DNA from 4 places in the Stenotrophomonas sp. PS02297 genome. Region 4 is predicted to be linked to each of the others. Evidence: riboswitches for the same ligand, from Rfam matches in the RefSeq annotation. Region 4 holds a riboswitch; each other region holds the start of a gene.
The links. Region 4 has a riboswitch for cobalamin ahead of btuB (TonB-dependent vitamin B12 receptor). Riboswitches for the same ligand answer to the same signal wherever they lie in the genome.

Region 1: linked by a shared signal. The riboswitch ahead of QMX80_RS04490 (5-methyltetrahydropteroyltriglutamate--homocysteine S-methyltransferase) and the one ahead of btuB (TonB-dependent vitamin B12 receptor) in region 4 are both predicted to bind cobalamin.
Region 2: linked by a shared signal. The riboswitch ahead of QMX80_RS04530 (ribonucleoside-diphosphate reductase subunit alpha) and the one ahead of btuB (TonB-dependent vitamin B12 receptor) in region 4 are both predicted to bind cobalamin.
Region 3: linked by a shared signal. The riboswitch ahead of QMX80_RS04380 (CoA-acylating methylmalonate-semialdehyde dehydrogenase) and the one ahead of btuB (TonB-dependent vitamin B12 receptor) in region 4 are both predicted to bind cobalamin.

What each region holds. Positions count from the first base shown of each region.
Region 1 is NZ_JASCOS010000011.1:10,945-13,139, forward strand. It holds gene dusA (tRNA dihydrouridine(20/20a) synthase DusA) at 1-85, opposite strand, end outside; gene QMX80_RS04485 (SMR family transporter) at 246-578, shown strand; cobalamin riboswitch at 660-887, shown strand; partial or broken gene QMX80_RS04490 (5-methyltetrahydropteroyltriglutamate--homocysteine S-methyltransferase) at 941-1,411, shown strand; gene QMX80_RS04495 (MgtC/SapB family protein) at 1,448-2,140, opposite strand.
Region 2 is NZ_JASCOS010000011.1:19,982-22,176, forward strand. It holds gene QMX80_RS04530 (ribonucleoside-diphosphate reductase subunit alpha) at 1-1,166, opposite strand, end outside; cobalamin riboswitch at 1,354-1,577, opposite strand; gene QMX80_RS04535 (DUF2884 family protein) at 1,848-2,195, shown strand, end outside.
Region 3 is NZ_JASCOS010000010.1:52,761-54,955, reverse strand. It holds gene QMX80_RS04385 (hypothetical protein) at 1-598, opposite strand, end outside; cobalamin riboswitch at 926-1,129, shown strand; gene QMX80_RS04380 (CoA-acylating methylmalonate-semialdehyde dehydrogenase) at 1,265-2,195, shown strand, end outside.
Region 4 is NZ_JASCOS010000079.1:10,328-12,522, forward strand. It holds gene cobT (nicotinate-nucleotide--dimethylbenzimidazole phosphoribosyltransferase) at 1-631, opposite strand, end outside; cobalamin riboswitch at 765-1,007, shown strand; gene btuB (TonB-dependent vitamin B12 receptor) at 1,120-2,195, shown strand, end outside.

The DNA of each region.
Region 1 (2,195 bases), on a different contig from region 4:
GGCAATGGGTGTCCGTCCAGTCCATCATCGGGGCGACGGACAGGCGCAGGGAGGCGGCATGGCGCGAGTCGTGGTTCGGCTGCAAAACGGATTCTTCCGGGCGTGGCATCGGCTTCGCCTGCGGCCGGAGGGCGGCACAGGGATGCCAAGGGTAAACGAAGCGCCTGAACAGGGCCGCTCCCGGGCCGGTGCAGGCGGGCAGGCGTGGCGAGGCACGCGGCGCCGTGGCAGGCGAAAATAGGCCCATGAACGCCTATGTCCTGCTCGCCTGCGCCATCGTCCTGGAAGTCATCGCCACCTCCCTGCTCAAGGCCTCCGACGGCATGAGCCGGCTGTGGCCGACACTGGGCTCGCTGGCCGGCTACGGCCTGTGCTTCTGGCTGCTGTCGATGGTGATGAAGTCGGTCCCCACCGGCATCGCCTATGCGATCTGGTCCGGAGTGGGCATCGTGCTGATCTCGCTGATAGGCCTGGTCGTGTTCAGGCAGAAACTGGATCTGCCGGCCCTGCTCGGCATCGCCCTGATCTGCGCCGGCGTGGTGGTCATCAACGTGTTCTCGCGCGCGACCGTGCACTGAGCCGCGGCATCCCCCTTCGCCTTCCGGATCCATGCCGCGGCGCGGCTTGACCGCCGCTGCGCACCTGCCTGTCGTGAGCGCGCCGATTTCACCCGTCTCTTTATTCGAATAAAGGAATGGAATTAAACGGTAGTCCGGTGAAGCGCGCCCGCAAGGCCCGCCACTCCGGAGCTGCCCCGCAGCGGTGAATGGAAACGACCGCCGTCACCGGGCACTGGGCCCAACGCCCGGGAAGCGACGGCCACCAGGCGGACGCAGCCGCGTCCATGTCCATCAGCCCGAATACCGGCCTGGGCTGGAGGCGCGTCGCCTCCTGTTTCGACCTGGCGTCTCCGCGGGGAGGCGGCCGGAACCGTCCGCGCATCCAGATCGACGAACCGGCGTTGCGCGAGGGCCTGCCGTTGCGCAAGGCGCAGCGGCGGCCGTATCGGGCGTGGGCGGCGGAGGCCTTCCGCATCGCCGCCAGCGGCGTGGCCGACGCCACCCGGATCCATACCTACATGCGCTACGCGCAGTTCAACGACATCATAGATTCGGCGGCGGCGCTGGGTGCGGACGTGATCCCGATCGAGACCTCGCGCTCGCGCATGGAGCTGCTCGATGCGTTCGCGCGCTTCGACTCTCCCAACCAGGCCGGGCCAGGCATGTACGACATCCATTCCCCGCGCATACCCGAGCGCACCGAGAGGGTCGAGCTGCTGCGCAGGGTCGCCGGGGTACTGCCGGCGGAAAAGCCGTGGGTGAACCCGGACTGCGGCCTGAAGACCCGCGCCGCGCTGGAGGCGATGCTGGAAGCGGCGCAGGTGCTGCGCGGTGAACTCTCCGCGGCCTGATGGACGCCACGGAGGCCCGGCGCCGGGCCCCCGCGGTCAGCCGACGGCCAGCCCCGGCAGTTCCACCGACACCACGCCTTCGACGCGGCCCAGCTGCTCGGCCTTGGCCAGCATCTGTTCGCGCGGCAGCGGCGGGTCGCAGTCGATGTCGACGATGTCGTTGTCCTGCTCGCGCGGGCGCAGGGTGATACGCTTCACCGGCAGGCCGGCGTCGCTGGCCGCCGTTTCGACCCGGGCCAGCGGCGTGCCCAGCGCCACGCGCAGGCGCAGCCGGCCGCTGCGCGCGCGGCGGCGCAGATAGCGCTGCTCCAGCGGCTTGAGCAGCGCCAGGATCGCCCACAGCAGCGCCGTGGCCATGATCGCCGCCGCGTACAGGCCGGAGCCCGCGGCCAGGCCGACCGAGGCCACCGCCCACAACCCCGCCGCCGTGGTCAGGCCACGGATCACCTGCTCGCGCTGCAGGAACAGGATGGTGCCGGCGCCGAGGAAGCCGACGCCGCTGACCACCTGCGCGGCGATGCGCGAGGGATCAAGCTGGACGTTGGGATGCCCCAGCACGTCGAAGAAGCCGAACGCGGACACGATGATCGCCAACGCGGAACCCACGCACACGAGCATGTGCGTACGCAGGCCCGCCGCCCACTCCAGGCGCCCGCGGTTGATGCCGATCACCGCGCCGAGCAGGGCCGCCAGCAGCAGCCGCAGGCCGAGTTCCCACCACTGGATCATTGCCGCCTCCCCATCGCTTGCCGTTGCCGCAGTGTAGGCCGTCGCGCGCGCCGTG
Region 2 (2,195 bases), on a different contig from region 4:
TAGGCGCGTTCGAACGCCTCGCCGTACAGGTCGGTGAACTCCGGCACCACGCGCGGATCGAACAGCGACCATTCCTGGTCGGCTTCCACGCGCTGCATGAACAGGTCCGGCACCCAGTTGGCCAGGTTGAGGTTGTGGGTGCGGCGCGAATCGTCACCGGCGTTGTCGCGCAGCTCCAGGAAGTCCTCGATGTCCGCATGCCAGGTTTCCAGGTACACGCAGGCCGCGCCCTTGCGCTTGCCGCCCTGGTTGACCGCGGCCACAGAGGAATCCAGCGTCTTCAGCCACGGCACGATGCCGTTGGAGTGGCCGTTGGTGGACTTGATCAACGAGCCGCGCGAACGCACCCGGGTGTAGCTCACGCCGATGCCGCCGCTGAACTTGGACAGCTGCGCGATGTCGCCGTACCTGGCGTAGATGGATTCGAGCGAATCGGACGGCGAATCCAGCAGGAAGCAGGAGGACAGCTGCTCGTGGCTGGTGCCGGCGTTGAACAGGGTCGGGCTCGACGGCAGGTAGTCCAGGCTGCCCAGCCGCTGGTACAGCGCCAGCGCCTCGGGCACGTCCTCGCTGAGCGCGCTGGCGATGCGCAGGAAGAACTGCTGCGGGGTCTCGATGACCTTGCGCGTGTGCGGGTGGCGCAGCAGGTAACGGTCGTACAGCGTGCGCAGGCCGAAGTAATCGAAGTTGAGGTCGTACCCGGGATCGATCGCGTCGTTGAGCTTGCGCGCGTTGACCTGCACGAAGTTCAGCAGGCGGTCGTTGATCAGGCCGACCTCATGGCCGCGGCCGACCGACTGCGAGAACGCGTGGATTTCCTGGCCGGACACTTCCTTGGCGATGAAGTTGGCCAGCAGGCGCGCGGCCAGGCGGCCGTATTCCGGCTCCTCGCCGATCAGCAGCGCGGCGGTGCGGATCGACAGTTCGTCCAGTTCCTGGGTGGTGGCGCCGTTGTACAGGCCGGAGATGGTGCGGGTGGCCACGCGCATCGGATCGACCGCATGCAGGCCTTCGCAGCAGCGCTGGATGGCGCGGACGATCTTGTTCAGGTCCACCGGCTCGGTGCCGCCATTGCGCTTGGTCACGCTCATGGCGGTGGCGGTCGGCGGCGGGGTCAGTTCGAAGCCGGCCTCGGTCGGGACAACGGCGGTATCGGTGGCGGTCACGGTGATGTGTCCTCATGGCGGGATGCACGCGGCGCCTGCCCTCGCAGGAACCTGGGCCGGTGCGGTTGGCGAGCATGGAAGGACGGCGTCGCAGCGACCGAGACGGACGCGACCCAGGGTCGCCACCGGCGGTACCGCGTCGCCAGCCGTCTTCCCCTCGAAGACTCCGCAGCCGGCACCGCGCGCTGTGCTTCGCGCGGCCGTCGGCAGGTCTTCGGACTCATGGGCATGGAGGCGGGGGCCTCCTCCTACTCCGCCGCTTCCCAAGGCATCGGGCCTCAGTGCTTGGTGGCGGGATCGTTCCCAATTACCGCTGCGGGGCAGTGCCGGAATGGCCATCCAAGGCGTCACCGGCTTCCCTTTCAATCCGGTGGGGAGCAACCCACCAGAACCGACGGGACACAAGATAGTGGGGGTAAATGACAGGGTCAACGCCAAATCTTGTGGATAACCGCCTGCCCCTTGGGGCACAAGCGATCCGGCTCGCGGCCTCGTGCCCGCCCATGGCGACCTGCCCATCGCGGCTGCGCAGTCAAGCCCTCGGAGCACCATTCAGAGGTAGGAAAACACCGCGCGCATTCATCATCCATTGCCCAGGCTTCGCCGCCATGACTTCCGGCCGGCGCCGCGACCGACGGCAGCCGGCGATGCTGTCTCCCTGTCGAACACGGAACACCCCGCATGCGCCGCCTGGTTCTCGCCACCGCCCTGCTCGCCCTGGCCGCGTCCGTGGCCGCCCGCGCCGGCACGTTGAAATCGCCGGAGCTCTCCTCCACCCAATGCGGTGTCAGCACCGACTACGACGTGCTGGTCGATGGCGGCGGCATCTGGCTGCGCAGGCACGACGCCACGCCGCGCGAGATCGTGTTCCACAACGGTGAACTGAGCGTCGACGGCCGCATGCAGGTGGTCAGCGCCGACGATGCGCAACGCCTGCGCGTGCTTGAGGCCGGGGTGCGCCAGATGATGCCGGCGGTCACCGGCATCGCCAACGAATCGGTGGGGATCAGCTTTGACGTGCTGGACGTG
Region 3 (2,195 bases), on a different contig from region 4:
AGATGAGATTTGCCCCTTTGGAGAGCTTCTCAAGGAAAGTCACCACTTTCATTGAGCTTGTTGTGAAGTCGAGCTCTTTAGGGAAATCTGACGGCTGACGGGACTTGCGCCGTGTCTTAGGTCGGTCACTCGCCGGTGCGGATGCGGGAGTCCGAACCCAGTGCGGCATCTCGTAACGTGCGATGTGTACATCCACGATATCCGGATCGATCAGGGTTGATGCAACCGCAAACTCGAGTCCGAACGGCTCAAATAGAGCCTCAAGGCTTTGCCGTACATTTTGTTCAATTGCCTCCCTCTTTGCTTGGCCCTTCATGGTTAGCGCCAGCACAAGATACCAAAAGATTTTCCCGAAATCGGGATTGGTCAAGGGAAGCCTCCCCTTTAGGTAGTTTACATCCGAGAAGATATCTCGGTCAGATCGCATTTTTTTTACCGTCGTTGCAAAAGCCTCATCCATATCCCGCCCTCTCTTGAGACCAAGGGAAAGGAGAGGCTTGTGATTAAAAGCCACAATGAAGACCTCATGGTCTATTTTAAATTTCTGAAACCTAGCCTCTGAATCCTTGCGAATCAGAGCCATTAGCGCTTGATCCATCTATTTTTCCTCGCATATCTTGCTCAAATAACGCGACTAAAATCGCTAGATTTTCTTGAAAGAGCACGTCCTCGCTCGAATAGCGAACATGATTATGAGCAAATCATGGCGACGGATGTCGGATGAGAGGATATCACGATACTTTTAGTCGGCAACGGAGATGCCTTCCACCCCCGATAAACATCCCTAATCTCCTCCCCCTGCACGCATCTCAAGCCCTGAATGACTAGTCACGCATTCCTTAACTGTCACTGGGCTCTATATGACAGAGAGAAAATCGCTAACCCGTTGCGCACCGCAACTTGCTTTCATTTGAGACCAACTCCTACACTCCGCCGCATCACAGGTGTCCTGCCGCCGTCACGTTGCGCAGGGTGAAACGGGAAGCCGGTCCGATGCCGGCGCTGCCCCCGCAACGGTAGGCGAGAAAGCCCGACGGACGACCACTGCGCGCAGCGCGGGAAGGTGTCGGATTGATGCGCGACGCATCGCTCGCAAGCCCGGAGACCGGCCTGTGCGGGATGTCTGGAAAGGCATCCCTCTCGGGCGTTGCGGTGGGCGACTCGGCGAGCTGATGGAGCCGCCTTGCGCGCCCGTCATCTTGTCCTGTCCTCCACCCCGCCTTCCTTCGCGGGTGTGCGATTCGGAGACAGGCAAATGAATGAGATGCATCGTGTTGCGGCCAGCGCCGCGACGGTCAAGCTGCTGATCGATGGCGAGTTCGTCGAGTCCGGCAGCACGCAGTGGCGCGACGTGGTCAACCCGGCGACGCAGGACGTGCTGGCGCGGGTGCCATTCGCCACCGCCGGCGAGGTCGATGCCGCCGTCGCCGCGGCGAAGGAGGCCTTCAAGCGCTGGCGCAGGACGCCCATCGGCACCCGCGCGCGCATCTTCCTGAAGTACCAGCAGCTGATCCGCGAGCACATGGGTGAGCTGGCCGCCATCCTCACCGCCGAGCAGGGCAAGACCCTGCCCGATGCCGAGGGCGACGTGTTCCGCGGCCTGGAAGTGGTCGAGCACGCCGCCGCCATCGGCAACCTGCAACTGGGAGAGCTGGCCAACAACGTCGCCACTGGCGTGGACACCTACACCCTGCTGCAGCCGCTGGGCGTGTGCGCCGGCATCACCCCGTTCAACTTCCCGGCGATGATCCCGCTGTGGATGTTCCCGATGGCGATCGCCACCGGCAATACCTTCGTGCTCAAGCCGTCGGAGCAGGACCCGATGGTGACGATGCGGCTGGTGGAACTGGCGCTGGAAGCCGGCCTGCCGAAGGGCGTGCTCAACGTCGTCCACGGCGGCGAGGACGTGGTCAACGCGATCTGCGACCACCCGGACATCAAGGCGGTGTCGTTCGTCGGCTCGACCAGGGTCGGCACCCACGTCTACAACCGCGCCTCGCTGGCCGGCAAGCGCGTGCAGTGCATGATGGGCGCGAAGAACCACGCGGTCATCCTGCCCGACGCCAACAAGGAGCAGACCCTCAACGCGCTGGCCGGCGCCGCGTTCGGCGCGGCCGGCCAGCGCTGCATGGCGGCCTCGACGGTGGTGCTGGTGGGCGAGGCGCGCAGCTGGATTCCCGGGCTCGTCACCAAGG
Region 4 (2,195 bases):
GAGCGATGCGCGCCGCATCCAGGCCGGTGCCCGCACCCACCAGGTCCGCCAGGGGCAATGGCCCGAGTACCGCCGCCAGCGCGCTGGCCGAGGTGGTGTTGCCGATGCCCATCTCGCCGAGCAGCAGCAGGTCCGCGCCGTCGCCGCAAGCGGCTTCGACCGCGCGCCGGCCGGCGTCGAAAACCGCATCGAGGTCGGCCGGCGCCATCGCCGGACCGGCGCTGAAATCGTCGGTGCCACGGCGCGGCTTGTCGCAGGTCACGCCGGCGAGCGGCGCGTCGGCCAGGCTGCCCACGTCCCAGACATGCAGCGGCAACCCCAGTTCGCGCGACAGCACGGCGATGGCGGCACCACCTGCGGCGAAGTTGCGCAGCATCTGCACCGTCACTTCCGCCGGATACGCCGATACGCCCTGCACGGCGACGCCATGGTCGCCGGCGAACACCAGCACCGGCACCCGCGCGGCCTGCGGCTGCTCGCGTCCCTGCAGCGCAGCCAGCTCGATGGCGAGGGTTTCCAGGCGCCCCAGCGCGCCTTCCGGTTTGGTCAGTTGCCGCTGGCGGGCGATGGCATGCTGCCGGTGCGCCTGCGAAGGCGCCGGGCAGGGCCGGGTGAACCATGCTTCTGTCACGTGTGTTCCGATACTGCATTGCAATCGCGCATTGTAGGGCGCGGGCCGCTTCCACGATGTGCCGCACAGGGCGCCAATCCGGCGCTGCCCACCCGCCACCGGCTGCGCCGGGCGGCGACGCGGGCGATGGCATAGAATGCGCGCACTTTCGGGTGACTGGCCGGGCTCGCTCCGGCCGGTTGAAACGGGAAGCCGGTGCCGCGCACGCCAGGGATGCCCCTGGCCGCGCCATTCCGGCGCTGCCCCCGCAACGGTAAGCAGGACAAGGACAGGCATACCGCCACTGTGCATCGATCGCACGGGAAGGCGCCTGGACGGAAGCGCCGACGCGCTTCGCCTGCGAGCCCGGAGACCGGCCCGGAAGCCGACTGGTTGCGATGCGGAGGGCATGGCGGCGGCAGTGACGCCGTGCGCGCGCTCCGTCGTCCCCTTCTCCTGGCAGCCCCCACCGTCCGTCCGCGCGGGAGCGCGCGGGTCCAGGAGTTCCCATGAAACTGCCGTACCACACCCTTTCCCTCGCCCTGGCGCTCGCGCTGCCGGGCATCGCCGCCGCCGAGCAGGCGCCCACCGAACTGGACGACGTGATCGTCACCGCCACCCGCACGCCGGTGTCCATCGCCGACAGCGTGGTGCCGGTGCAGGTGATCGACCGCGAGCAGATCGACCGCAGCCAGGCCGGCTCGGTGCTGGACCTGCTGCGCGGCCGCGCCGGCCTGGATTTCGCCAACCAGGGCGGCGCCGGCAAGCTCACCTCGCTGTTCATGCGCGGCACCGCCTCCAACCAGGTGCTGGTGCTGGTCGACGGCGTGCGCATCGGCGCGGCCACCAGCGGCATGCCGGCGCTGCAGGACCTGCCCATCGACCAGATCGAGCGCGTCGAGATCGTGCGCGGGCCGCGTTCGAGCCTGTACGGCTCCGAGGCGATCGGCGGCGTGATCCAGATCTTCACCCGCAGCGCGGGCAAGGGGCTGCAGCAGAACCTGGCGCTGACCGCCGGCAGCCACAACCTGCGCCAGGCCAGCGCCGGCTTCAGCAACCGTGGCGAACGCGGCTGGGTTTCGGCGCAGGGCGCCTGGCAGAAGACCGACGGCATCAACGCCTGCAACGGCTCGGCCGCGCTGTTCCAGGGCTGCTACGTCGACGAACCCGATCGCGACGGCTACCGCAACGCATCGCTCAACCTGCGCGGCGGTTATGCGCTGGCCGAAACCCTGAGCGTGGAAGGCCACGTGCTCGATGCCAGCAGCCGCAACGAATACGACGGCAGCATCTACAGCGGCAACGAGGCCGAAAACCACCAGCAGGTGTATGGCGGCAAGCTGCTGTGGACGCCCGGCGAGGCGTTCCGCCTGTCCGCGCAGGTCGGCCGCAACAACGACCAGGCCGACAGCTACTTCGCCGACGCCGGCAAGCGCACGTTCGTTTCCACCTTCGACACGCGCCGCGACACCGCCAGCGTGCAGGGCGACGTCCTGTTCGCCGAGGGCCAGCAGCTGACCGCCGGTGCCGACTGGCAGAAGGACGAGGTCACCGGCACCACGGCCTATGCGATCGACAGCCGCGA